DNA from 4 places in the Mesorhizobium sp. M7A.F.Ca.US.002.01.1.1 genome. Region 2 is predicted to be linked to each of the others. Evidence: riboswitches for the same ligand, from Rfam matches in the RefSeq annotation. Region 2 holds a riboswitch; each other region holds the start of a gene.
What was found. Region 2 has a riboswitch for cobalamin ahead of EN932_RS18585 (aromatic ring-hydroxylating dioxygenase subunit alpha). Riboswitches for the same ligand answer to the same signal wherever they lie in the genome.
Positions count from the first base shown of each region.

Region 1: linked by a shared signal. The riboswitch ahead of EN932_RS23800 (CbtB domain-containing protein) and the one ahead of EN932_RS18585 (aromatic ring-hydroxylating dioxygenase subunit alpha) in region 2 are both predicted to bind cobalamin.
Region 3: linked by a shared signal. The riboswitch ahead of EN932_RS20655 (DUF1636 family protein) and the one ahead of EN932_RS18585 (aromatic ring-hydroxylating dioxygenase subunit alpha) in region 2 are both predicted to bind cobalamin.
Region 4: linked by a shared signal. The riboswitch ahead of bluB (5,6-dimethylbenzimidazole synthase) and the one ahead of EN932_RS18585 (aromatic ring-hydroxylating dioxygenase subunit alpha) in region 2 are both predicted to bind cobalamin.

Region 1 is NZ_RZQE01000290.1:202-6,961, reverse strand. It holds gene EN932_RS23820 (MerR family DNA-binding transcriptional regulator) at 83-469, shown strand; gene EN932_RS23815 (isoprenylcysteine carboxylmethyltransferase family protein) at 554-1,030, opposite strand; gene EN932_RS23810 (DUF1624 domain-containing protein) at 1,027-2,025, opposite strand; gene EN932_RS23805 (MFS transporter) at 2,249-3,448, shown strand; cobalamin riboswitch at 3,514-3,710, shown strand; gene EN932_RS23800 (CbtB domain-containing protein) at 3,746-3,925, shown strand; gene EN932_RS23795 (CbtA family protein) at 3,941-4,711, shown strand; gene cobU (bifunctional adenosylcobinamide kinase/adenosylcobinamide-phosphate guanylyltransferase) at 4,704-5,219, shown strand; gene cobO (cob(I)yrinic acid a,c-diamide adenosyltransferase) at 5,221-5,835, shown strand; gene cbiB (adenosylcobinamide-phosphate synthase CbiB) at 5,872-6,760, opposite strand, start outside.
Region 2 is NZ_RZQE01000183.1:3,781-10,866, reverse strand. It holds partial or broken gene EN932_RS18595 (DUF680 domain-containing protein) at 1-70, opposite strand, end outside; gene EN932_RS18590 (DUF680 domain-containing protein) at 150-347, opposite strand; cobalamin riboswitch at 859-1,061, shown strand; gene EN932_RS18585 (aromatic ring-hydroxylating dioxygenase subunit alpha) at 1,176-2,423, shown strand; gene EN932_RS18580 (hybrid-cluster NAD(P)-dependent oxidoreductase) at 2,449-3,549, shown strand; gene EN932_RS18575 (PqqD family protein) at 3,719-4,150, shown strand; gene EN932_RS18570 (serine kinase) at 4,199-5,248, shown strand; gene EN932_RS18565 (glycosyltransferase family A protein) at 5,245-5,997, shown strand; gene EN932_RS18560 (glycosyltransferase family A protein) at 6,053-6,856, shown strand; gene EN932_RS18555 (glycosyltransferase family A protein) at 6,790-7,086, shown strand, end outside.
Region 3 is NZ_RZQE01000222.1:1,181-8,266, forward strand. It holds gene EN932_RS20640 (NADH-quinone oxidoreductase subunit B) at 1-203, opposite strand, end outside; gene EN932_RS20645 (NADH-quinone oxidoreductase subunit A) at 194-559, opposite strand; gene EN932_RS20650 (winged helix-turn-helix domain-containing protein) at 891-2,090, shown strand; cobalamin riboswitch at 2,121-2,325, shown strand; gene EN932_RS20655 (DUF1636 family protein) at 2,364-2,792, shown strand; gene cobW (cobalamin biosynthesis protein CobW) at 2,795-3,832, shown strand; gene cobN (cobaltochelatase subunit CobN) at 3,851-7,086, shown strand, end outside.
Region 4 is NZ_RZQE01000115.1:1,568-8,653, forward strand. It holds partial or broken gene EN932_RS14105 (GNAT family protein) at 1-237, shown strand, start outside; gene EN932_RS14110 (MFS transporter) at 275-1,498, opposite strand; gene EN932_RS14115 (TetR/AcrR family transcriptional regulator) at 1,619-2,227, shown strand; gene EN932_RS14120 (hypothetical protein) at 2,517-3,500, shown strand; partial or broken gene bluB (5,6-dimethylbenzimidazole synthase) at 3,623-4,348, opposite strand; cobalamin riboswitch at 4,351-4,531, opposite strand; gene EN932_RS14130 (histone deacetylase family protein) at 4,653-5,579, shown strand; gene EN932_RS14135 (exodeoxyribonuclease VII small subunit) at 5,583-5,834, shown strand; gene EN932_RS14140 (DUF2277 domain-containing protein) at 5,945-6,211, shown strand; gene EN932_RS14145 (pirin family protein) at 6,251-7,086, shown strand, end outside.

The DNA of each region.
Region 1 (6,760 bases), on a different contig from region 2:
GCATGGCATGGGTTTTGGTTCGGGACAGAAGGGTGACGCCGCCATGGCGATCGCCCCGGTGTTTCGGCGTGTGGGAGTGGCAATGCGAGAATATTATTCGATCACCGAGTTGACCCGCGAGTTCGACGTGTCGACGCGGACGCTGCGCTTTTACGAGGACGAAGGACTGGTGCAGCCGGTGCGGCGCGGCCGCACGCGGCTGTTTCGCCCCTCCGACCGGCAGCTCATTCGCCAGATCATGCGCGGCAAAAGGCTTGGCTTCTCGATCAACGAGATTCGCGAAATCATCCAGATGTACAAGGAGCCGCCCGGCGAAGTCGGCCAGCTCAACCTGATGATCAAGCGCATCGAGGAAAAGCGCGAGGATCTCCGGCAGAAACGCCGCGACCTCGAGGAGACGCTGGCTGAACTCGACCAGGCCGAGGAGTCTTGTGTGGAGCGGCTGGTGGAGCTTGGCGTGAATACCTAGGCAGAGAGTTTGAGGGACAGCGCCCCCCTCTCTCCTGCCGGACATCTCCCCCACGAGGGGGAGATTGGCCGCTTGAAAGCCAGCTCAAATCCAGCGGCGCACGCGTTTGGCGTAGTCGCGGTATTTCTTGCCGAATTTTGCCGCCAGCACCTTTTCCTCGCCTTCGATCGCCACCTTCTGCGTGGCATAGGCGGCGATGAACGCCAGCGGCAGGAACCACACGATGCCCGAGACAAAGGCGACGCCGATCAACAGCAGCGTGTTGGCCAGATACATCGGATTGCGGGTGACGCCGAAGGGACCCGTGGTGACCAGGTGATCGGGTACAGCGTTGGGGTTGAGCGTGGTCTTGGCCCGGATCATGGTGCGGATCGCGGTGAACCAGAGTGCGGCGACGGCAAACAGCGCCACCCAGCCGGCCGCGAACAGGATATCGCCCAGCAGGTCGCCGATCCAGGGCAGGGGATAGAGCAGGCCCAGTGCGATGCTGACGGCGATGGCGGCGATGTAGATCAGCGGCGGCCACGGTATGAGCCCCGGCTTCGGCTGGTTCTCGGTCATTCGGCCCCTCCCTCCATCAACTTGCTGTCGGTCTTGGCGGTGCACATGCCGGCGAGATCGGACAAATGCGCTTTCCACTCCGCAGTCTGATCGTTGTTGTAGAGCCTATCAAGCGTGGACTCGCCCTCGAGCGTATCGAGCATGCAGACACAGTAGCTCGTACAGAACTCGGTGTCGCGCGACTGCTCGCAGGACAGCTGACAGGTTTTGAGGAAATTCACCTGCGGGGTTTCGACCTGCGCCGGCATGATCTGCGAGAACAGCCAGACGCAGCCGATCAGCAGCGGCTGGTGGATCAAATAGAAAGCCAGGCTGTGCCGGCCGATGAAGACCAGCGGGTTGGCCAAGCGACCGGGCGCCAGATTGGCAAGCCTGGCAAGCAGGCCGGCACCTGCGGCGAGTTTCGTCACCGCGATGCCCGCAAGTACGGCGCCGAACCACGGAAACAGCGGAACGTAGTCGTTGGAGCGCGGATTGGTCGCCGACAGGCCGACCCACCACAGCCATGGGTGATCGAAGGCCTCGAAGCGCAGATAGACGGGGGCGGCGATAACGAGCGCGGCGACGACAAGCGTCAGCAGCGCCGGCAGGCGCAGGAAGGCGAGACCGAGCAGGCTGGCCAGCGCGATCTCGTGCAAGATGCCGAAGAAGATGAAGCCGTCCGGAGTGGCTATGCGGGTGACGACCGAAATCGCGATCGCGGCTCCGGCGACCATGGCGAACCGCTTCCAAAAGCCGTTCCAGCGGATTTGTCGGCCGTGGGCGAGATACAGGCTGACGCCGACCAAGAACAGGAAGGTCGAGGCGATGCAGCGCGCGTAAATCTTCCACCAGCCGAAGGCGGTCAGGCCGGGATCGGTGTAGCCGAAGAACTCCAGATCCCAGGTGAAATGGTAGCTTGCCATGGCGATCAGCGCGATGCCGCGCACGATGTCGATGGCGACGATGCGCTTTGGTCGATCCTGAACGGGCGCGGTCGGCGTTTGGATGCTCATGGTCTCGCATTCTGATTCAGCCCCGCTGGAGGACTATCACGGTTGCCCAGGACAAAAGAAGACCGGCAACCCTGCCGATAACGCCGGATCAGCCGCGGCATTGGGCCAGTGCCGGAAAGCCTTTGGCCGGCTTCGCTTTTGCCGGATGCACGTCGGTTTCCTCTTATTGGCGCTGAGGTCGCCACGGCAGATTTGACCCGGTGAATCTGCTTCGGGGAAAGCAATGTCCACCCATGTGCGCCATCCGATCTGGCTACCGGCCCTCAAGGCCGCGGACGCGCGCACCTTCGCTTCGCTCTATGCGGTCGAATCCTTCGCCCGCGCCACGGTGTCGAGCGTCATCCCGATCCAAGCTTACGAGATCCTGCACAACGAGCAGATCGTCTCGATCCTCTACACCGTCGTGGCGATGCTCGGCCTGTCGGTGACATTGTTCATGCCGATGCTGATCCGCCGTTTCGCCCGGCGCTGGGTCTACACGGCGGGCGCCTGCCTGCTGGCCATCGGCTCGCTGTTCTTCGTCACCGACACGCTTGCCGGGCAACTGGCCGGCATGCTGTGCCGGGTGATGGGAGCCAGCGCGCTGTCGATCACGCTCAACCTCTACATCATGGACCACATCCGCAAGACCGACTTCATGCAGGCCGAATCGCTGCGCATGGCGTGGTCGATGCTGGCCTGGACCGGTGGGCCGACGCTCGGCATCTTCCTCTACACGCGCTTCGGCGTCTATGCCGCGCATGGCGCGGTGGCCGTGTTCGCGTTAGCGCTGCTGGCATTGTTCTGGACCTACCGGCTCGGCGACAACCCGTCGATCCGTCCCGGCAAGACGCGACCAGCCAATCCGCTCGCCAATATCGGCCGCTTCATCGCCCAGCCCAGGCTCAGGCTGGCCTGGCTGATCGCGTTTGGGCGCTCCTGTTTCTGGACGACGTTCTTCGTCTATGGGCCGCTGTTCATGGTCATTACGGGTGAGGGCAAGCTGGCCGGCGGCCTGCTGGTTTCGGCCGGCAACGCGCTTTTGTTCATGGCGATTTTCTGGGGCAAGGCGGGAAAGCGCTTTGGCGGCCGCAGGACCATGACATTTGCCTATTTCGCCATGTCGGTCGCGCTTCTGGCGGCGGGCTTCGTCGGCGAAACCGTGCCGCTGCTCACCGGCGCCTTCTTGCTCTGCGGCGCCTTCTTCACCATTGCGCTCGATGCGCTCGGCTCGACCGCCTTCATGCGCTCGGTGCGCTCCTATGAAAGATCGCAGATGGCGGCGGTCTATCGCACCTATCTCGACTTTTCCGAGCTGACGCCGCCGCTGGTCTATTCGGTGGTGCTGGCCTTCTTCGGCCTGGGCTCGGTGTTCGTCACGCTGGGCCTGCTGGCGGCGGTCTGCGGCTTCGTGACGTGGCGCTATCTGCCGAAATCGCTTTGACCTTCATGGCGCATTCGCAACGGTCGCCGGCGGAATTTGGTTTGCCGGACGCGAGGATTCTGCCTATAGTCGCCGGTGTCGCCGGTTCCATTTTGGAGCCAAGAGGGAATGCGGTAAGGGCGGATTTCGCCCAATGCCGTGGCTGCCCCCGCAACTGTGTGCGGTAGTCCTCTCCATATGCCACTGAAGATTTTTCTTCGGGAAGGTGGGGAAGGACGCTGATCCGTGAGCCAGGAGACCTGCCGGCGACAGGAAACTGACTTCGATGCCCTCGGGTGGAGGGCGAAAGGACAAGACATGACTACCGCTTCCGTCTCCCTCGGCGCTTCCGTCTCCTCGCAGTCGCGCTTCATGCAGCTCGCGCTTGCCGCGCTGCTCGGCATTTTCGTGATGGGCTTTGTCGGCTTCTCGCATATCGATGCGGTCCACAATGCGGCTCACGACTATCGCCATTCGATGGCATTTCCCTGCCACTGACGAGGGGCTGACATCATGAACCTGTTTCGCAACGTCGTGTTCATCGCGGCGATCGCAGGGCTCGTGGCCGGCGTCGTTCTTGCCTGCATGCAGGCCTATGCGACCGTGCCGCTGATCCTGAAGGCGGAGGTCTACGAACAGGCGGGCGGCGGGCATCACCATGACCATGCCGCTCCGGCAGCAACGAATAGCAATGCCATGAGCACAGCCGCTCCGGCCCCTGCCGAAGCGACTGCTGCGGCGGAAGACGAGGGCTGGGCGCCGGCAGACGGTTTCGAGCGTTTCGCCTTCAGCGTGCTTGCCAACATCGTCACCGGCATCGGCTTCGGGTTGATCCTGGTCGCGGTTTCCGAATTCGCCGGCGGCATCGGTGGTTGGCGCCAGGGCGTGTTCTGGGGCCTGGCCGGCTTTGCCGTGTTCACGCTGGCACCGGGCCTCGGCCTGCCGCCGGAACTGCCGGCCATGCCGGCCGCCGATCTCACCCAGCGCCAGATCTGGTGGTGGGCAACGGTGGCGGCAACCGCTGCCGGTCTCGGCCTGATCGCGTTCCGCAAGTCGCTGCCGCTGGCGATCCTTGCCGTCCTTTTGATCGTCGCACCGCATGTTGTCGGGGCACCGCAGCCCGACAGTTACGAGACGGCGATTCCGGAAGGGCTGCATCACCAGTTCGTGGTGGCGGTGACCGTGACCAATCTGGTGTTCTGGCTGGTGCTCGGCGCGGTTGTCGGCGTGGTGCGCGGCCGCTTCACCGGCACCGCGACCAGCCTGCGCGACAGCTTTGCCTGATCGCAAGACACTGACCTTCCTCATCGGCGGTGCGCGCTCCGGCAAGAGCGCGCGCGCCGAAATTTTGGCGACCGCCTTGCCGCCGCCCTGGACCTATATCGCCACGGCGCAAGCCTATGATGACGAGATGCGTGAGCGCATCGCGTTGCACCGGTCGCGGCGCGGCGAAGGCTGGACGACCATCGACGCACCGCTCGACCTCGCCGGCGCCCTTGCCGCCTTGCCGGACGATCGGCCGGTGCTTGTCGACTGCCTGACGCTGTGGCTGACCAACCATATGCTGGCCGAACACGATCTGGACCTTGAATGCCGGCGATTGGCGGAGGTGTTGTCGCGGCCGCGCGGACCCTGGTTCGTGGTGTCCAATGAAGTCGGCCAAGGCATCGTGCCGGACAATGCACTGGCGCGCCGCTTTCGCGATGCCGCCGGCCGGCTCAACCAGCAGGTCGCGGCGATTGCCGATACGGTGCTGCTGATGGTGGCGGGGCTGCCGCTCAAGGTGAAATGATATGACCGATATCGACAATAAGGACGAAGAGCGCCACCGCGCCAAGATGGCCAAGCGCAAGGCGGTGCAGGATGCCGAGGTGGCGAGCAAGACGGTCGAGAAGGGATTGCTCATCGTCAACACCGGCCCGGGCAAAGGCAAGACCACGGCCGCCTTCGGGCTGGCGCTGCGGATGCTCGGCTACGGCAAGCGCGTCGGTGTCGTCCAGTTCATCAAGGGCAAGTGGCACACCGGCGAGAAGGACGCCTTCGCCGCCTTCGGCGACCGTGTCGTGTGGCACGCGATGGGCGAGGGGTTCACCTGGGAAACCCAGGATCTGAAGCGCGACATCGCTGCCGCCGAAGCCGCCTGGGCCAAGGTGCTCGAACTGATGGCCGATCCGTCGATCAGCCTGCTGGTGCTCGACGAATTGAACATTGCGCTGCGCTACGACTATCTCGATCTCGACAGAGTGGTTGGCGCGCTAAAAGCGCGGCGCGAGGGCCTGCATGTCGTTGTCACCGGCCGCAACGCCAAGCCGGCGCTGGTCGAGGCCGCAGACCTCGTCACCGAAATGGGCGTGACCAAGCATCATTTTTCCGCCGGCGTGAAAGCGCAGCAGGGGATCGAGTTCTGAGTGTTCCTCAACCTCCCCAGACGGGGGAGGGTGAGGTTAAGTCACAACGATGACAACGACCGAAACCAACCCGAACAGAGCGATCAGCAGATAGTCGGCGACGCGATAGAGTTTCAGCGCCTGCCTGATGTCGAGGCTGTCGGCTTCGCGCCGGCCGCCTTCGCCCATGAAGACGTCGTCGACCAGCACGCCGCCATAGAAACGCGGCCCGGCGAGCGCCAGGCCGAGCGCACCGGCCATCGCCGCTTCCGGCCAGCCGGCATTGGGCGAGCGATGTTTTTTCGCGTCGCGCCGCACCGCATGCCAGGCTTTTTTCGCATCAGCGCCTTTGACGAAGAATGCCGCCAGCACGATCAGAAGCGCCGTCAGCCGCGACGCCGGCAGGTTGATCCAATCGTCAAAGCGCGCCGCCGCCCAGCCGAACGCCTCGTGGCGCGGGGTGCGGTGGCCGATCATCGAATCGGCGGTGTTGGCGGCCTTGTAGGCGGCGCCGCCGGCCAGGCCGCCGACGCCGGTCCAGAAGGCAGGGGCGACGATGCCGTCGGAAAAATTCTCGGCCAGGCTCTCGATCGCCGCGCGGCAGACACCGGCCCGGTCGAGCGTTTCAGGGTCGCGACCGACGATCCGCGAAACGGCAAGGCGGGCCAAGGCGAGGCCGCCGGTGTCGAGGGCGTCAGCCACCGCCTCGACATGCTCATAGAGGCTCTTCTGCGACAGCAGCGACGTTGCCAGAAGGGCCGTGATGACCAGGCCCATGGGAACGAACCAGAACAGGATCTGTACGCCCAGGCCGACTATCGCCGGCACCAGCACGATGACCAGCAGCGCCTGGACACCGCGCTTGCGACGCAGCGCGTCGGGATCAGTGGCGCGGTTGAGCCTGCGGTCGAGAAAGGATATCAGCCTGCCGAACCACGTCACCGGA
Region 2 (7,086 bases):
TGTCGCTGCCCGCGAAAGCGCTGCCGGTGATGGCCAGAACGGCGGCGGCAGCAATGAGGATCTTGTTCATCTTGAATACTCCTGAATGTCTGAATTTCGCCAGGGCGGCGGGCGAGCCCGCCGTCGACCGGAAAACTGGGAATCGGCTGTTAGTTGTTGCCGAAGAGGTTGCGGTCAGCACCCTGGGCAGGCGCCTGAGCAGCCGGTTCCGACTTCTTGGTCGAAGCGGTGTACGAGCTGTCGACAGCAGTGGCTGCCGCGGCGTTCGAACCGTAGTGGTCGCTACCAGCGAAGGCGCTGCCGGAAATGGCCAGAAGGGCTGCGGCAGTGAGAATGATCTTTTTCATTTTTGGTACTCCAGTATCGTCTTTTTTCCGTCCGTCTAGCGGCGTGTCTTGGAAATGAAATCGCGTCGTTCGGACAGCCCCGATGTGGGAGGGCAAGGTCGTCTTTTCCAATCACGAAGTTGTTCCGTGTGGACCATGAATCCCCACCTTGAAATTGTGCCAATGGAATCTAAGGATGCATTTTTCTTCTTCATATCAGTGTGTTAGGTGTAGCCACCTGATGGATCACTGACTGTTTCAGAGGCCCAGCGTTCACACCGTCCTGCACGCACCGTCAACAGAAACGAACCGTTCGGTTCGATTTTAGGGCGAGCTAATAGTCACTTTTCGAAACCATTAACCTTTTTTGACCCCCCGCGAAGGGTCGGATTCGGAAAGATCGCAGCCGGCAAATGGCCGCCCGGGAGGTGGGATCTCGGCCCGCGACGAGCTGCAGTAGCGTTTCGCATGCCGTGTCGCGCCGCATGGATACGATGTCGTTTTCATGCCGACGGCGCGCCCGCGATCGTGGTTAGATCATACCATCTCAGGTGCCGCTTCGTGACGACGAGGCGGAGAATTGGGAAGCCGGTCAGAATCCGGCGCTGCCCCCGCAACGGTGGTGGAGTTCAAGTCGCAACGGGAGACCACTGGGCAACCGCCTGGGAAGGTGTCGCGATGGTCCGCAAGGACAACTCCAGAGCCCGGAAACCAGCCCGAGATTTTTAGACTCGACTGATCGCGGTGGGCGGTCAAGAGGTGGATAGCGCATGTCCGGCACACAGCCGGCCTGTGTTTCAATCCTTCCTCCATCACCACCAGTTCAGTCCTTAGAAACGAGGACAGGACATGGATATCCGCAACGACATGCTGAGGCTCCTGAAGGGGCGCCGGCAAGGCTTTTCGCTGGAGCAGCCCTTCTACACCGATCCGGACTACTTCAAGCTCGACATGGAGCTGATCTGGTATCGCGACTGGCTGTTCATCGGCCATGATTGCGAACTGCCGAAGCCGGGCAGCTACATCACCGTGCAGGTCGGCGATTATCCGGTCGTCCTTGTCCGCGACCAGCACGGCAAGATCAACGCCTTCCACAATTCCTGCCGCCATCGCGGCAGCCGCGTGTGCAACACGGAGAAGGGTACCGCGGCAAAGCTCGTCTGCCCGTATCATCAGTGGACCTACGAGCTGGACGGCCGCCTGCTGTTTGCCCGCCAGATGGCCGACGGTTTCGACAAGAGTGATTTCGGCCTGAAGCCGGTCGCCTGCGAGAGCGTCGGCGGCTACATCTTCATCTGCCTGGCCAAGGAACCGGCAGATTTCGCGCCGATGCGGGCGATGATCGAACCCTATCTTTTGCCGCACCGGCTGCGTGAAGCAAAGATCGCCTTCGAGAGCACGATCGTCGAGAAGGGCAACTGGAAGCTGGTCTGGGAAAACAACCGCGAGTGCTACCACTGCGCCGCCAATCATCCCGAGTTGTGCAAGACCTTCCCCGAGGCTCCAACCATAACCGGCGTCCATGGCGCCGACAGCGACCCTGAAATGGTCGCACACTGGGCCAGATGCGAGGCATCAGGCTTGCCGAGCAAATTCCGCATCGATCCGGCAGGGCAGTACCGCGCCACCCGCGCGCCCTTGCTGCGCGATGCCGTCAGCTACACCATGACGGGAAAACGGGCGGTCCAGAAGAACCTGTCCGACAGCGTTTCAACCGACCGCATCGGCTCCTTGCTGCTCTATCACTATCCGACGACCTGGAACCATATCCTCGGCGACCACGCCGTTACCTTCCGCGTGCTGCCGATCAGTGCCACGGAAACCGCGGTGACAACGAAATGGCTCGTCCACAAGGATGCGGTCGAAGGCGTCGACTACGACCTCGCTGAGCTCACCCATGTCTGGACCGAGACCAACGACCAGGACCGCCGCATCGTCGAGGAAAACGCCTTCGGCATCCTGTCGCCTGCCTATGAACCAGGCCCCTATTCGGAGCTGCATGAGGGCGGCGTGATCCAGTTCGTCGAGTGGTACGCGTCGTTCATCGGGCCGCGCCTTGCCGAAGGCGGCCGGCCGGCCCTGCGCAGCGTCGCCTAGCCCAGGGGATAAGAGGATGAATGCGATGACGGACCTTGGCCTCTATCGCCATCTCGACCAGATGACGCCCTGGAACGACAGGCTGCAGGTGCTGGAAGTGATCGGCGTCAGCGACGAAGCGCCTGACGTGAAGACCTTCACCTTCCGCTCCGACAACCAGACCTGGTTCCGCTACAAACCGGGGCAGTTCGTGACTCTGGAACTGCCGACATCGGACGGGCCGCTGATGCGCACCTACACGCTGTCGTCCTCGCCGTCGCGGCCGTTCTCGATCGCGGTGACGGTCAAGGCGCAGGCGGGCAGCACCGGTACGCGCTGGATGTTCGACCATCTGACGCCCGGTTCGCACGTCAAGGCCTATGGGCCGACCGGCGACTTCTCGCTGCATAGCCACCCGGCCGCCAAATATCTGTTCATTTCGGCCGGTTCCGGCGTGACGCCGATGATGTCGATGCTGCGCTGGCTGAACGACTGCGCGCCATGGACCGATGTCGGCTTCGTCAACTGCGCGCGCCGCCCGGAAGAGATCATTTTCCGCAAGGAGCTCGAACTGCTCGGCAGCCGCATGCCTGGGCTGTCGCTCGGCTTCATGATCGAGGAGCGGTCGAGCCGCGAGGGCTGGTTCGGCCATATGGGCCGCATCGACGCGATCCGGCTGCCATTGCTGGCGCCCGATTTCCGCGAGCGCGAGATTTTCTGCTGCGGCCCCGATCCTTTCATGCGCGCCGTGCGTGGCATGCTGGACGCAGCCGGCTTCGACATGACGAAATACCATCAGGAAAGCTTTGCCGCGCCTGCCGTGGAGGAGATCCCGGCGCCGTTCTCGCCGCCGGCGGAAGACGGCGCCGCTGCCACCGTGGAGGCCGTGACACCGATCCGGTTCTCGCATTCCGATGTCGATGCCGAATGCGTCGCCGGCCAGACGGTGCTGCAGACGGCACGCGCCTCGGGGGTGCGGATTCCCGCCGCCTGCGAGTTCGGCCTGTGCGGCACCTGCAAGGTGAGGAAGGTCGCGGGCGACGTCGAGATGAGCCACAATGGCGGCATCCTCGATCACGAAATCGAGGACGGCTTTATCCTCGCCTGTTGCTCGAAGCCGCTTTCGGCGCTTGAAATCGAGGCGTGACCGGCAGGCACGGTCAGAGACTGTCCATGCCCGCGCGGCCTGCAGCTGCGCTCGGCCGGGCCTACGCCATCTTGCCAAAAACCCTGCAAATGGTTAGACGCCTGCAACGGTGGGGTTGACCGTAGGGGCCGAAGATCATCTCCGCGGCCTGCTTCGGCGGGGAGCAAACATGCGACAATCCGGCGTATATGCCATTGCCAGCAAGGATATCGTCTTTGAATCCTTCGATGGCGAAGCCGTCGTTCTCGACCTGACCACCGGTAAATATTTCGGCTTCTCTGATTCAGGCAGCAGGCTTTGGGATGCACTGTCGTCCGGCGTGCCTGCCTCCGAACTGGTCGGCGCCGCGACCGGGATTGGCGCCCTCGATGCCGCCGCGATTGACGGCTTTGTTTCACAATTGCTCGAATTCGGTTTGCTGGCGGCCGCAACCGATGGCGTGGCAAGACCGGTTCCCAGCGAATTGCTGGCTCAGCTCGCCGCTGCCGGCGAGCCCCTCAAGGTCGACATCCATGACGACCTTGCCGACCTCATTGTCGTCGATCCCATCCACGAGGTCGAGGAGCCCCTCGGCTGGCCCGCAGTGAAGCAGGCCAACTGAGGCGCCCGCCAGGCTCTCGTTGCCGGACAGCTCCGGAACAGGCAGACCATGCCAAACGTCACTCTCGAAAACCTGACTGACTACGCACGTCATGTCCTGGCGCAAGCGCAGAGCAGCGCCGCGCATTATCCACTGACCTGCAAGGTGGGCTTGCCGCATCTGGAGTTGACCACTCATGTGAGTGCCGGCGCGTTGGCGGATGCCTTCGCTCATGGCTTTGTCACGGCTGCGGACAACCGAGCGCCTGCCGACATCTGCCGCATCTTCGTCGCACATCCCGGCATTGACGGCATCGCGGCACCGGCCAGATGGGGCCAAGGACCCTTCACGCAGCATGGCTTCGCCACCAGGCTGGCGGAAGCCGGATTGCGCGGCAACCATTTCCATGACCTGGATTTCTGGCAGTTCTATGATCCGCAACGTCGCGTTGGCGTGCAATTGATGGCCTCGGCCGATGCCTTTCCACCGTGGGAGCCGGGAGCGCCGCTGCGCCCCTTCCTCCATTGGGAATATGCGGCACGTGGCATGCGGCTGGCCCATGCGGGGACGCTCGGCACCAAAGGCAGGGGCGTACTGCTGGCCGGCGCGGGCGGCGCCGGGAAATCCGGGACCGTCGCCGCCGGCCTCCTCCACGGGCTGGACAGCGTCGGCGACGATTATGTGCTGGTCGACCTCTCCAACGGCGTGACTGCCCGCCCGTTGTTTTCAACACTCAAGCAGGATCCCCAGGGATTCGCGCGACTTGGGCTGAAGCACCGGCTGAAGGCGCACGGTCCGCTCAACTGGCAAGGCAAGCATGCTTTTCACATTGACGACATTGCGCCACGGCCGGTGCCCGAAACTCTGGACATCGTTGCGCTGGTGGTGCCACATATCGGCGGAGGCGAGGCAAGTTCGATCGTGCCGGTGTCGCGCAGGGATGCCATGATTGCCTTGGCGCCGTCCGGCATAGCGCAGATGCCGGGCGAGCGGGAGAGCGGCTTTCGCTTCTTCAGCGACCTGACCCGCCTGCTGCCGTGCTATCGTCTGTCGCTGGGGACGCAGCCACAGGAGATAGCCGGCACGATTGCGGACTTTCTTGTGCGGGGCGCTTCGTGAAACTGAGCGTGATAATGCCCGTCTACAACCGTGAGCGCTATGTCGTTTCGGCATTGCGCTCGCTGGTGCGGCAGCGGGACGCCGCCGATCTCGACATCATCGTCATCGACGACGGTTCGACCGACGGCTCTGCTGAGGCCGTACGCTCGATGATGCGCGAAAACCCCTGCATCCGACTCTTCCAGCAATCGAACATGGGCGTGGCCAGGGCGCGCAACGCCGGGCTGCGGCAACTGCCGCCGGATGCGGAGTTCGTGTCATTCCTGGATTCTGACGACATCTCGCTGGCCGGACGGTTCAAGGCCGATCTCGCCCGCTTCGAGGCTACCTCCGGGCTTGAGCTAACCTATTCGCTGATGACGCTGGTCGACCGGATCGACGACGAGAAGCTCGAGCCGGAGGCGGACTGCTGTACCATGACGCTTCGCGGAATTTCGCTGAGCACCGCTCTCTTCAGTCGAACGCTTGTCGATCGCATCGGCCATTTCGACGAGGACTTTGAGCAGTCCGAGGACACGGATTATCTGTTGCGAGTCTTCGAAACCGGTCCGCGCTACGAATTGCCGAACACCGTCGCGATCTACTACCGACGCCACGCCGGAAATGTCACCAAGGAACATAGCGGCAGGGTCCGCAACCACTTGCGTGCAATCCACAAGTCGATGCGGCGGCGCAAGGCCGATCCGTCACGGCGAGAGGTCCAGGGCATCTTCGAATTGAAGAGTCCCGCCGATTGGCGGATGCCATGATGCTCGACACAATCGGCTCGGATCAGCCAAGCCCGCAACGCTGCTGGAGACGCCGATGAGGCTGAGCGTCATCATGCCGGTCTACAATCGCGAACAATTCGTTGGCCTGGCGCTGCGCTCGTTGCTCAGGCAGCGCGAAGACATCGATCTCGACATCATCGTCATCGACGACGGGTCGACCGATGGCTCGGCAGCCGTCGTACGGTCGTTAATCGACGAGGCCCCATGCATTCGTCTTTTCCAGCAGATCAATGGCGGGGTCACCAAGGCGCGCAATGCCGGGCTGAAGCAGTTGCTGCCGCAGACGCGTCTGGTGTCGTTTCTCGATTCGGACGACATCTCCCCGATAGGCCGCTTCAAGGCGGATCTCGCCTGCTTCGAAGAGGATCCTGGCCTCGAGCTGACCTATTCGCGCATGACGCTGGTCGACAAGATAGATGGCGAGACACTGGAACCGGCCGCCGACAGCCACTCCATCACCGTGCGGGGGATCCACCTGTCCGCCGGGATCTTCGCGCGAGACCTCATCGAGCGCACCGGTGGTTTCGACGAGGATTTCAAACAGGCCGAGGACACCGACTATCTGTTGCGTATCTTTGAGAGCCAGGCAAAATACGTTATGCCCGATACGGTGGCTCTCTATTACAGGCGTCATCCCGGCAACATGACCAAGGAAGCCGATGTGCCCTTTCGCGAGTTCATGCGCGCCATTCACAAGTCGATGAAGCGTCGCCGGGCCGACCCCAGCTTGCGCCGGGTGGAGGGGATTTTCGACTTCAAGGATCTCGCGCAGTGGCGGTTTCTTTTATGGGAGGCTACGGCGTCGTCATTCCGGCTTTCAACGCGGCCGCCACCATAGGCGCTGCCCTGAACTCCGTTCTGGCCCAGGCGGCAAAGGCGGAGGCCATCGTCGTGGTCGATGACGGTTCGACCGACGATACGGCCGCGGTGATCGATGCGATGAACCTGCCGGTGACGGTGCTGCGACAGGACAATACCGGACCCGGCAGCGCAACGACCCGTGGCATTGCGGCACTCTCGACGCCGCTCATCGCGACGCTCGATGCCGACGATTTGTGGCTGCCGGAC
Region 3 (7,086 bases), on a different contig from region 2:
AACGTCATGAACATCAGCGACCCGCTGCGCGCCCAGGTGATGAGCGCCTCGGTCGAAGTGACCAGAAAGCCCTTGTCGGCCAACTCGTTGTTGATCTCGAGGAAGAAGGGATCGTCCTCCCCCACCGGCCTGCCGGTGTTGGGATCGATGATGCCCTTGGGCTTCGGCGCGACGAGGGTGCCTGAACTGTCGTTCAATCCCATTCCAGCGCTCCTTTTTTCCATTCATAGGCAAAGCCGATGGTCAGCACCGCCAAAAAAACCATCATCGACCAGAAACCGAGCATGCCGATCTTCGAAAACGACACCGCCCACGGAAACAGGAAGGCTACTTCCAGGTCGAAGATGATGAACAGGATCGACACCAGGTAGAAACGGATGTCGAACTTCATGCGGGCGTCGTCGAACGAGTTGAAACCGCACTCGTAGGCGGAAAGCTTTTCGGGATCGGGATTGCGGTAGGCCACCAGGAAGGGCGCGGCCAGCAGCGCCAGGCCGACAACCAGCGCCACGCCTATGAACAGGACGATGGGCAGGTATGAGCTCAAGAGTGCGTTCATGCTCGGCTTTCCGTTGGCGCCAATCCACGTTGATTACAGCACCGGACCCTAATGCGGAAGCGTGACAGTTTAACCGCTGAACCGTTTTAAGGGCCTATGCTGCAACGCGGCGAGGGTTAGCGCAGCACTTCCAGCGAAGCAAGTCAAACCTTGTTCAAAACATCGACCTGGACGGCATATCGCGGCAAACTGGTCCGATCCGCTCCTGTTTGATTTCCTTCGCTTTTTACTCCACTTTTCCCTCCTGACATGGATGCCGCCAAAACCCTGCTAGCATGGGTTGGAATCAGCCATTCGACCCTCGGTCAAAACACGTCAAAGTGATACCTGCATGAAGGAAAAGATCTCGCTCCCGATGGCCCGGCGCATCGCCCTTGCCGCCCAAGGGTTCCTCGATCCTCGCCCGACCGGCACGCCCGACCGCCGGCATTTTGCCCGCACGCTCTCCCGCACCGGCCTGTTGCAGATCGATTCCGTCAGCGCGGTGGTGCGCGCTCATTATATGCCGCTCTATTCGCGCCTTGGCCCCTACCCGTTCTCGCTGCTCGACAACGCGGCCGTGACGCGCAAGCGCATGGTTTTCGAATATTGGGCGCACGAGGCCTCCTTCCTGCCGGTCGAGACATACCCGCTGATGCGCTGGCGCATGCAGCGCGCCGAGCGGGGCGAGGAAATGTATCTGGGTCTCGCCAAATGGGGCCGCGAGCACGCCGCCTACATCGAAGAGATCTACCGCGAGGTCGCCGAGCGCGGCCCGATCGCCGCTTCCGCGCTGGAGGGCCAGAAAGGTTCGGGCGGCTGGTGGGGCTGGAGCCATGCCAAACACGCCTTCGAATGGCTGTTCTGGGCCGGCCGCATCACCACGGCGCACCGCCGCGGTTTCGAGCGCTTCTATGACCTGCCCGAGCGCGTGCTGCCGCAGGCGATCCTCGACCTGCCGGTGCCGACGCCTGAGGACGCGCACCGCGAATTGCTGCGCATTTCCGCCCGCGCCCACGGCGTGGCGACTTCAGGCGATTTGCGCGATTATTTCCGCCTGTCGCCGGCCGATATGAAAGGCCGGCTGGAGGAACTGGTTGAAACGGGCGAGTTGCTGCCGGTGCGCGTCGAAGGGTGGGACAAGCCCGCCTATCTTCATAAAGACGCGCGTCTGCCGCGCAAGATCGAGGCCCGCGCCCTGCTGGCGCCGTTCGATCCTGTCGTCTTCGAACGCTCGCGCACAGAGCGGCTGTTCGACTTCCACTACCGCATTGAGATCTACACGCCGGCCGACAAGCGGCAATACGGCTATTATGTCCTGCCGTTCCTGCTCGGCGACAGGATCGTGGCACGCGTCGACCTCAAGGCCGATCGCCCGGCCAGCATACTGCGCGTCCATGCAGCCTATGCGGAGCCCGGTGCGCCGCCTGAAACCGCTGCGGAGCTGTTCGAGGAATTGAAGCAGATGCAGGGTTGGCTCGGGCTCGAACGCATCGAAGTGACGCCTGCCGGGGATTTGGGGCCGGCGCTGGCCGACATAGCGGTGTCGTAAGCTCGCGTTGACACCGCCGCCCGCAAAAGCCTAAATCCGGTTCCAGATGGTCCCTTGCCCGCAACGGCAAGGGCTAAGAGGGAATGCGGTGCGGGGCAAAATCCCAAATCCGCGGCTGTCCCCGCAACTGTAAGCGAAGAGCCAAGGCCGAAAACCACTGGGAATTCCCGGGAAGGCGGCTACCCAAGGCGATGACTCGCGAGCCAGGAGACCTGCCGTCTGCGACTGTAGAATCCGATCGCCCGGCGGGTTTCCGGGCAAGGAGCCCGATCTTTGGACCACGACAGCAGTTTTTCGGCTGGCACAGCGGATATTTCGTCCGGCCATGATGATGCCTTGGCCGGCGTCACCATCATCGTCTGCGGCTCCTGCCGCAATGAGACCGGCTCCGACGCTCATCCCCGCGCCGGCGAGTTGCTGACGGACGACACGCGCCGCGCCGCCGCTGGCGACGATATCCGCATCCGCAGCGTCGAATGCCTTGGCAATTGCAAGCGGCGCCTCAGCGCCGCGATCCTGCGCGACGGCTGCTGGAGCTATGTCTTCGGCGACCTGACCGCGACCAGCGGCGCCGACCTCGTGACAGGCGCAAAGCTCTTCGCCACCTCGAAAGATGGCCTGATCCCGTGGCGTGGCCGCCCCGATAGCCTCAAGCGCGGCCTCGTGGCCCGCATTCCACCCATCGACATGCTGAAGGATTGACCATGACCACTTCCGTATCCCGCGTTCCCTGCACCGTCGTCACCGGCTTCCTCGGCGCCGGCAAGACGACGCTGGTCCGCCATCTCCTGGAAAACGCCGGCGGCAAGCGCATCGCCATCATCGTCAACGAATTCGGCGACATCGGCATCGATGGCGAGATCCTCAAGGGATGCGGTATCGACACCTGCCCCGAGGAAAACATCGTAGAACTGGCCAATGGCTGTATCTGCTGCACTGTCGCCGATGATTTCGTCCCGGCGCTCGACCAAATCCTGTCGCTGACGCCGAAGGTCGACCATATCCTGATCGAAACCTCGGGCCTGGCACTGCCCAAGCCGCTGGTCCAGGCCTTTCAGTGGCCGAGCGTGAAAAGCCGGGTGACCGTCGATGGCGTCATCGCCGTGGTCGACGGACCGGCATTGGCCGAAGGCCGCGTCGCCAACGACATGGAGGCCCTCCAGGCGCAGCGCGCCGGGGACGAGACGCTCGACCACGACGATCCGGTGGAAGAACTGTTCGAGGACCAGATCGCCTGCGCCGACCTGATCATCCTGTCGAAGAGCGACCTGATGGACGCCGCCGGCACCGCCCGCGCCAATGCCATCATTGGCGAACACTCCGCCCGCGCAGTGAAGATCGTGCCGACCTCGCATGGCAAGGTCGATCCCTCCGTGCTGCTCGGGCTCGGTCTCGCCGTCGAGGACGACATCGAGAACCGCAAATCCCATCATGACGGCGCCTTCGACCACGAGCATGACGACTTCGACACCTTCATTGTCGACATAGCCTCGGTCGCCAATCCCGATGAACTGGCAAAACGCGTCGCCACCGTCGCCGAGGAAGAGAACGTGCTGCGTGTAAAAGGCTTCGTCGAGGTCGGCGGCAAGCCGATGCGGCTGCTGCTGCAGGCCGTCGGGCCCCTCGTCAATCATTACTATGACCGCGCCTGGACCGCGCAGGACGACCGCCGCTCGCGCCTCGTCGTCATCGGCCTGAAAGGGCTGAACCGCCCGGCGATCGAGCGTATACTCGCCGGCTGATTTCGGACACGGATTGCGATGCACATCCTAACCACGACATCCGCCTCGCTCGACGACCTCGCCGAGCCGGTCGATCTGCGGCAGACGCCGGCGGATATCGTGGCGCTGTCCTTCACCGACAGCGACCTCGCCGGACTGGCGGCGGCGTGGAGGACCGATGCCGACCGCCTGCCCTCGATGCGGCTGGCCGCACTGCGCGACCTGCGCCATCCCATGTCCGTCGACCTCTGGGTCGACAGCGTCGCCCGCCATGCCAAGATCATCCTCGTGCGCATCCTCGGCGGCTACGACTGGTGGCGCTACGGCTGCGACCAGCTTGCCTCGACCGCCCGCGAACGCGGCATAAAACTGGCGCTGCTGCCCGGCGAATGCCGCGACGAGGATCTGCGCCTGATCGAAGCCTCGACGCTGCCGCGCGAGGAGTTGGACGGCCTGCTCGACTATTTCCGCGAGGGCGGCCCGGCGAATATGAGCGCACTGGTGCGGAAATTGGCGCGGCTGGCGGGGTCGGATGCGGAAGTTATCGGCCCGGTGGTGGTGCCGAAAGCTGGTTTTTACGTGCCTGGATGTGGAGTTGTGGAGAAGCCGGACTTATCGAATGCTGGCGCTTACAACGTCAACGCTCCTATCATCCCCATCCTGGTCTATCGCTCGATGCTGCTGGCCGCCGATGTCGCGCCCATCGATGCGCTTGTTGAAGCGCTGCGGCAGCGCGGCATCGACCCAGTCCCGATCTTCGTCTCCAGCCTCAAGGACCCGGCATCCCTGGCATTCGTGCAAACAGCACTGACGGCGCTGAAGCCCGCCGCCATCATCACCGCGACCGCTTTCGCCTCAGGCGCCGAACCCGGCATCGAAACGCTGTTCGACCGCGCCGGCGTGCCTGTCTTCCAGGTCATCGTCGCCACCACCCGCCGCGACATCTGGCAAAACAACCAGCGTGGCCTGGCACCCGCCGACCTCGCCATGCATGTCGTGCTGCCCGAACTCGACGGCCGCGTCCTCGCCGGCGCCATTTCCTTCAAGGGCGAGACCGAGACCGATCCCGCGCTTGGCCACCGCGCCTTCGCCAACCGGCCGGAACCGGATCGCGTGGCGCAGGTCGCTGACCGCGTCGCGGCCTTCATCAAGTTGCAGGAGACACCCCGCGCCGGGCGCAAGCTGGCGATCCTGATCCCGGATTATCCCAGTGCCCCTGGTCGAACCGGCTATGCCGTGGGCCTCGACGTGCCGTCCAGCGTGCTCGCCATGCTGCATGACCTGAAGGAGCAGGGCTATGTGATTGAGGGGATTCCGCAGACGCCGCGTGGGTTGCTGGATTTGCTGGAAGCCAGCGATACTGGATTGGCCTTAGATAACTACATTGCCTTCTCGACGGAGTTGCCGACTGCGGCAATCACTGCGGTCGAAGCCGCTTGGGGCAAAGCGGAAGACGAAACAGGTTTGCGCGGAAGCTTCCCCTTCCGCGCCGCCACCTTCGGCAACGTCACCATCGCCCTCGCCCCCGACCGCGGCCGCTCCGTCGACCGCCGCGCCGACTACCACGACCCGACGCTGCCCCCGCGCCATGCGCTGATCGCCTTCGGCCTCTGGCTGCGCAAGTCGCTCGGCGTCCACGCGCTGGTCCATGTCGGCGCCCATGGCACGCTTGAATGGCTGCCGGGCAAAACCGTTGCTCTGTCGGAAAACTGCTTTCCGGAGATCGTCACCGGTCCCCTGCCCGTCATCTATCCCTTCATCGTCTCCAACCCGGGCGAAGCGGCGCAGGCCAAGCGGCGCATTGCCGCCGTCACCCTTGGCCATTTGCCGCCACCGCTGACCGGCGCCGGGCTGAACGAAAACCAGCACAAGCTCGAGCGGCTGGTCGATGAATATGCCCAGGCCGACGGGCTCGACCGTCGCCGCCGTGACCGACTGGCGAAACTGATCGTCGACACCGCGCAAAAAACCGGTCTCGCCTCCGAAGCCGGCGTCGCCACGACCGACGCGCCGGACGAGGCGCTGCGCCGCATCGACGCCTGGCTTTGCGATCTCAAGGATTTCGCCATCAAGGACGGGCTGCATATCTATGGCCGCGCTCCGGAGGATGAGCCCGACGCCATGCGCCGCCAGAGCGCTGAAGCCGAGAAGGCGGCGCTGCTTGCCGCGCTCGATGGCGGCCACGTCAAGGCCGGTCCGGCCGGCGCGCCTGCGCGCGGCCGCTCGGACGTCTTGCCCACCGGCCGCAATTTGTTCACCTCGGACCCGCGCACCATGCCGACGCCGACCGCCTATGATTTGGGCAGGGCAGCGGCGGAGGAAGTCGTGCGCGGCTACATGCAGTCGCATGGCGACTGGCCACGCTCGCTGGTCATCGATCTCTGGGGCTCGGCATCGCTGCGCACCGGCGGCGAGGAGATCGCTCAAGGCCTGGCGCTGATGGGCTGCCGGCCGCAATGGGATTTGGCCACCGGCCGCATCACCGGCATCGAAGTGCTGCCGCCGGCCACGCTCGGAAGGCCACGCGTCGATGTCACATGGCGCATATCAGGCCTGTTCCGCGACATGTTCCCGACCCAAATCGCGCTGATCGATGCCGCAGCCAACGCGGTTGCCGCGCGCGACGAGGACGATTCGGAAAACCCGCTCGCGGCCAAAACCCGCGCCGACGGCAAGATCAGCCCGCGCATTTTCGGCACCTCGCCCGGCACCTATGGCGCCGGCGTCGAGGATCTCATGTCCTCCGGCGACTGGAGCGCGCGCGACGAAATCGGCCGCGCCTATCTCGACGCTACATCGCACGCCTATGGCGGCGCCGGGGGCGAAGGCATCTCCGCGCCCGGCGTTTTCGAGGGCCGCATCGCCGAAGCCGATCTTCTCGTCCACACCGGCGACGACCCCGGCCGCGACATCCTCGAGGGCTCCGCCGATGTCGCCTTCATCGGCGGCTTTTCCGCAGCAGTTGCGGCGCTCGGTAGGAATGCCGACGTCATCGTGCTCGACACCACGGACCCGCAAAAGCCGAAGCCACGCTCGATCAGTGAGGCCGTAGCGCGCGTCGTGCGTGCCCGCGCCGTCCATCCACGCTTCATATCAGGCCAGATGCGCCACGGCCCGCGCGGCGCCTCCGAATTCGCCGAAACCGTCGACCGGCTGGTCGGCTTCGCCGAAACCACGCACGCCATTTCGGGAACGCTGATCGAGGCGGTTCATGATGCCTATCTAGGCGATCCCATGGTCCGCGCCTTCATCCTGCGCGAGAACCCCGCCGCGGC
Region 4 (7,086 bases), on a different contig from region 2:
AGCTGGGGACATGGCTATGCCACGGAATCGGTGATGGAAGCACTGCGCACCGCGTTCGGCCCCTTGCGTGCCGATCGGGTTGTCGGCATCGTCCGCCCCGCCAATCCGGCTTCGCGACGGGTGCTGGAGAAATGTGGCTTCGTCTTCGAAAAAGAGGTGATGCTGCACGGGGCGCCAACGATAGTTTTGGCATTGGCGCACCCAAGAAGAGTCAATATTTCAGGCCCGGCCGCCTAGAGCGGCGCGCCCGGCCTAAGGCCCGGGCGCGCCGGAACTATTCCGCAGCAATCGCGGCTGCTTCGCATCCGTCCATCTCGCACTCAGCCGTGGCAAGGCTGCGCTGGCCAAGCAGCACCGTGGCCAGCGCGATCGTGCCTGAAGCCACAGAGACCCAGAACCCGTTCTGGGCACCGAACGCATCGACCACCGCGCCGGCCGCGAACGAGCCGAGCGCCATGCCGATGCCGATGCCGGTCATGACCCAGGTAATGCCTTCGGTCAGCATCGCCTCCGGCACATGCCGCTCGATCAGGCCGAAGGCGGTGATGAAGGTCGGCGAAATCGCCACGCCGCTGATGAACACAGTCAGCGCCAGCAGTGGCACGGTGTCGGCGGTGAGCGGCAACAGCGTGCCGAGCGCGACGAGGGCGACTGCGATGGCGAGCTGGCGTTGCAGCGGCGCCTTCAGGCTGAGCGCGCCGACGATGATACCGAGCACGAACGATCCCAGCGCATAAACGCCGATGACAAGGCTGGCGGCGCCGGGCTGGCCAAGCTCCTTGGTGATCGCCACGGTGCTGACTTCCGTCGTCGCGAAGGTCGCGCCGATGAAGATCAGGGCGAAGGTGATGATCTGAACCGGCCGCAGGCGGATCGCCGAGCCGCTTGAGCCATGGTCCACCGGCCGCACTTGCGGCTCCGTCGAGCGTTGCAGGATGAAGGCCGCTGATCCGAATGCGAGAAATAATGTGCTCACCAGAACGCCGGCTTCCGGGAACAGGGCAGCACTGAGACCGACCGATAGCGATGCCCCGGCGATATAGACCAGTTCATCGGCCGCGGACTCGAAGGCGAATGCGGTGTTCATCTGCGGCCGTCCGCGGAAAATCTCTGTCCAGCGCGCCCGCACCATCGCCGGCATGCTTGGCATGGCCGCGGCCAGTAGGGCCGACACGAACAGCGTCCACACCGGCCAGTCCTGGTTGGCCGCCGCTATCAGGACGGCGAAAGCCAGCACCGCGATGATGGTGGTGGGCACGACGATCCGTGTCTGGCCCAGGCGGTCCACCAGTCTGGATATCTGCGGCGCAACGAAAGCGTTGGCCAGCGCGTATGTTGCCGAGACGGCTCCGGCCAGCCAGTATTCGCCACGCGTCTGCGACAGCATCGCCACGATGCCGATGGGCGCCATGGCGATCGGCAGGCGCGCCATGAATCCGGCGGCCGCAAAGCCCTTGGCTCCGGGGGCACGAAAGATTTCCGAATAGGGATTTTGCATGGGTGGTTCCTCGACAAAGGACGATTCGGCAATTACATACGAAGCGTATGCTTGTTAAATAGAGCATACGCCGCGTATGTCAATTGGCATACGTTACGTATGTGAATAGGGCCAGAAGCCATGCACAGACCCCGCAAGGAGATGATCGCCGAGACGCGCGCAAAGCTGATCGCGGCGGCCCGCCATGCCTTCGGCACAACAGGCTATGCGGAAGCCTCGATGGATGATTTCACCGCTTCGGCCGGGCTGACGCGCGGCGCGCTCTATCATCATTTCGGCGACAAGAAGGGGCTGCTGCAGGCGGTCATAGCCCAGATCGACGGCGAGATGGCGGCGCGCATCAATGAGGTCGCGTCGAGAGCGCCGACCCGCTGGCAGCATTTCGTCGACGAGTGCTCGACCTATATCGAGATGGCGCTGGAGCCGGAAATCCAGCGCATCATGTTCCGGGATGGCCCGGCCGTGCTGGGGGATCCAGCGCAATGGCCGAATGCCAGTGCGTGCATCGTGTCAATGACCGACCATCTGACCGCGCTGCAGGAGGAGGGGGTCGTTGTCTCGAGCCTCGACCCCGAGACGGCCTCGCGACTGATCAACGGAGCGAGCAGCCAGGCAGCGCAACGGATCGCCAATTCGGACGACCCCGAAGCGACGTCCAAGAAGGTGGTGACGGCGTTCAAGCAACTGCTCGAAGGCCTGCTCAAGAAGCCGGATCCGCAGTCGAATTGAAGTTCCCACCGGAGCTTTTCGTGCCGGCAGCTGTTCCCGATAGGAATTTTTTCTCGACACCTGCCCTCAGCTAAGGTACATATTCGTCCATGGTGGTGATTTGCGCCGGTGACCCGCCGCACAGGCGGGTTTTTCGTTTGATGCTCCGTCAGACAATGCGCCGGCGAAAGGCTGCGAAAGAAAACCGTTGCCCAGAATTCGTCGCCCTGTGGTGCCAGGGCCGGCAATTGACAATCGTCGGGTTGAGTTCATCCTCTTCCACCATCTCTGAGGCGGAGATTCGGGGCACATGTGGGATTTCGAGATCGGCCGGTCGGTGTCCATCATGATGCGGACCTGGCCGTTCATCGTCTTTCGTATGATCGTCTATTTCGGCATCACGCTGGCCTACATCATGGCGACCGGCACCGGTGCCTCGGTCGGCTATGGTGTCGGCCATATCTCCACCGATCCCGACGGGCCCATGTCCTTTGCCCTGTGGGGCGGCGTGGTCGGGTTTGGCATCGTCTCGATCGCGGTCTACTGGATCCGTGAATACATCCTCTATATCGTCAAGGCCGGCCACATCGCCGTCATGGTTCATCTGATCGACGGCCGCGACATTCCCGGCGGTCAGGACCAGATCGCCTACGCCAGGGATGTCGTCACCCAGCGTTTTGCCGAGGCCAATATCCTTTTCGTCGTCGACCAACTCGTCAAGGGTGCCATCCGCGCCATCACCGGCCTGCTCGGCGGTATCGCCGCCTTCCTGCCGATACCGGGCCTGAGCGGCCTGGTCTCCTTCATCAACACGGTGATCCGCCTGTCGCTGACCTATGTCGACGAGATCATCCTCGGCTACAACATCCGCATCAATTCAGCCTCACCCTTCGAGACGGCGCGCCAAGGCGTCGTGCTCTATGCCCAGAACGGCAAGGTCATGGTCAAGAACGCCGTCTGGCTGGCGGTCATCATGTGGGGCGTGTCGTTCGTCATCTTTCTGATGATGCTGGCGCCTGCCGGCGCCATTCTGTTCCTGATGCCCGGCCAGCTCGCCGGCTGGGCCTTCGTGCTCGCCATCGTCTTCGCCTGGGCGTTCAAGGCGGCCTTCATCGAGCCTTTCGCCATCGCTTGCCTGATGCAGGTCTATTTCAAGACCATCGCGGGCCAGGTGCCGGATCCGGCCTGGGACGCCCGGTTGGCCGAGGCGTCGTCGAAGTTCAGGGAGCTCAAGGACAAGGCGCTCGCCTCCTTCGGCGGTTCGCGCTGGGGTACGGCCGGCGCCACACCCTGATCGGCCGGGCAGGTGGTGTCTGGTGAGGCAGAAACGGTGTTGAGGCGCGCCACGGTGGACTTGAGCTGTGCCTCGCCTTGCCCGGAAAACGTCTCGCTCATGATCAGTTCCGGCAGCGGCAGCCGCCGTCCCCAACCATGCGTTTCAAGGTCCGGTTTGGAAGCGAACTCGGAAACACGGCCGACGCAGAGATAGGCGATTGGCGTTACGTGATCCGGAATGGCCAACAGCCGCTTCAGCGCCTCAGCCTCGATGATGCTCACCCAGCCGACGCCAACGCCCTCGGCACGCGCGGCCAGCCAGAAATTCTGCACCGCGCAGACGGTGCTGTAGAGATCCATCTCCGGATTGTGCCAGCGTCCCAGCGGCGAACCCTTCGAGCGCTGCCGGTCGCAAGTGATGCAGATGTTGAGCGCGCTTTCGCAGATGCCTTCCAGCTTGAGCTTGCGGTACAGCGCCTGTTTTTCCGCCTCGATCGCCGGCAGTTCCTGCTCGCGCGCGGCCAGGAACAGGTCGCGCACCTCCGCTCGTCGTCCGGCATCGCGAATGACAATGAAATTCCATGGCTGCATGAAGCCGACCGATGGCGCGTGATGGGCGGCAAGCAGCAGCCGCGCCAGCACGTCGTCATCGATCGCGTTGGGCAGGAAATGGCTGCGCACGTCGCGCCGCGTGAACATGGCGCGATAGACCGCATCGCGCGCATTCTGGTCGAATCCATCGTCAATGGCAGCGGTCATATGTTCCGGCATCGCTTGTCCCCTTGCGATTGCAGATTCAAAACGGTCAGAGCGTACGCTGTGCGTCCAAATGGACGCACGTCGCTCTGATGCCACCCGCCCGACCATGCGGATGACGATGCCTGCCAGGCCGGTCTTCTGGCTTGGGATCAACCCGCGTCCGGTGCCTTCCCGTCATCGACAGTGGCATTTACCGGCGCGGTCCCCCTCACAGCGTTGGGCACGCCACGGAATTCAACCGTGTTCCCGATTCTCCCGCTTGCGGCGGGCACCAGGCAGTACCAAGGACTTTACGCCGAAGCGCCGGCGGGGCCAATGCCTGCGGCGACACGAATGGACGCAGGCGCGATTTTCCCCAGTCATCGGCCGCCCGTGCATGGCCTTTGTCGATCGGGGTCACTAGATTAGGACGATGACCACCCGTCTCTACACGCATCCGATCTTCCTCGAGCATCTCACGCCGCCCGGACATCCCGAGCGGCCCGACCGCCTGCGCGCCATCGAGCGCGTGCTCGATGAGGAAGCCTTTGCCGCGCTCGATCGTATCCAGGCGCCGGAAGGCGACGAGGCCACCATCCTCTACGCGCATCCCGCCGATTTCGTCGCCCGCGTGCGCGCCGCCATCCCCGACGAGGGGATTGCCCGCATCGATGCCGACACCACTGCCAGTCCGAAGAGCTGGCAAGCGGCGATCACCGCGATCGGCGCCGCCAACGCCGCCGTCGATGATGTCTTTTCGGGCCGCGCCGACAACGTCTTCGTCGCCGCCCGGCCGCCCGGCCATCATGCCGAAAAGACCACGGCCATGGGCTTCTGCCTGTTCAACACGGCGGCGATCGCGGCGCGTTATGCGCAGAAGAAACACGGTGTCGAGCGCGTTGCCATCGTCGACTGGGACGTGCATCACGGCAATGGCACGCAGGATATTTTCTGGGACGATCCCTCGGTGCTCTATTGCTCGACACACCAGATGCCGCTTTATCCCGGCACCGGAGCGAAGACCGAAACGGGCGCCGGCAATATCGTCAACGCACCGCTGGCGCCGCAGACCGGCAGCGAAGTGTTTCGCGATGCCTTCCTGTCGCGCGTCCTGCCCGCGCTCGACAATTTCGCGCCCGACCTGATCATCATTTCGGCCGGGTTCGACGCGCACCACCGCGATCCGCTGGCCGAGATCAATCTGACCGAGGATGATTTCGACTGGGCGACCGGCCAGTTGATGCAGCGCGCGGCACGCCACAGCGGCAACCGGCTCGTAAGCCTGCTCGAGGGCGGCTACGATCTGCAGGGATTGGCATTTTCGGTCGCCGCCCATGTCGGGCGACTGATGAAAGGATGAATGATGGCTGGTGAGACCAACGAAGACGTCAAGGCGATGAGCTTCGAGCAGGCACTCGATGCGCTGGAGAAGATCGTCGATGATCTGGAGCGTGGCGACGTGCCGCTCGACCAGTCGATCAGGATCTATGAACGTGGCGAGGCGCTGAAGGCGCATTGCGACCGGCTGCTGAAGGCCGCCGAGGACAAGGTCGAGAAGATCAGGCTGTCGCGCGACGGCAAGCCGGTTGGAACGGAGCCGCTCGACGCGGATTGAGGCCGGTCCGAACGATGGCCTCGCCTCACCGGTTTTTGGACATGATCATGATCGAGGCTATAACTCGTTCCGATTGAAACAGCTCAAGGACAAGAGGAGATACGGAAGCGATGTGCAGAAACATCAAGACCCTGTTCAATTTTGATCCGCCGGCAACCAATGACGAGGTGCGCGACGCGGCCCTTCAGTTCGTCCGCAAGCTGAGCGGAACGACGCGACCCTCGAAGCAGAACCAGCACGCCTTCGATCATGCCGTCGACGCCATCGCGGCCTCGGCGCGCGAACTGCTCGATTCCCTGGAAACCCATCAGCATCCGCGCAATCGCGAAGAGGTGGCGGCCAAGCTGCGGGCAAAGGCGGCCATCCGCTTTGCCTGATGCGGCCAGGCGGCCTTCGACCACCGACAAGGAGAGTCCATGAGCTTCTTCCCCGGGAAAGACCCTGAGGTGGGCGATGCGTTCGCCAGCGATCAGATCGAATTGATGGTCGTTCCGAACGCCAAGGACATCGGTGGTTTTCAGGTGCGCCGTGCCCTGCCAACGGCAAAAAGGCGGTTGGTCGGTCCGTTCATCTTCTTCGACCGCATGGGTCCCGCGATCCTGCGGGCCGGCCAGGCGCTGGACGTCCGTCCGCATCCGCATATCGGACTGTCGACGGTCACCTATCTGTTCGACGGCAAGATCCGGCACCGCGACTCCCTCGGCACCGAAATGGTCATTCAGCCCGGCGACGTGAATTTGATGACCGCCGGCCGCGGCATCGTCCATTCGGAGCGTACGCCGGAGGAACTGCGTGGCGCGCCGATGTCGATATCCGGCCTGCAGACATGGCTGGCGCTGCCGGACGACAAGGAAGAGGTGGCTCCTGTGTTCGAGAACACAGGAGCGCTCAGGCTTCCCGAGATTGATGCCGAAGGCGTCAACGGGCGCCTCATCATCGGCGATTTCCAAGGATTACGGTCCCCGGTCAGGGCCGATTCGGAGACGCTCTACGCCGACCTGCGCCTGGCGCCCGGCGCCAGCGTGAAAATCCCTGCCGATGCGGAAGAGCGCGCCATTTACACGCTGGAAGGCGAGGTCTCGATTTCGGGCGATGTGTTCCCAGCCGAACGGCTGCTGGTCTTCCGTCCCGGTGACGAGATCGTCGTGTCGTCGCAGACCGGGGCGCATTTCATGCTGTTCGGCGGCGCCTCTCTTGGTTCGAAGCGTTACATCTGGTGGAATTTCGTCTCGTCGTCGAAAGAGCGTATCGA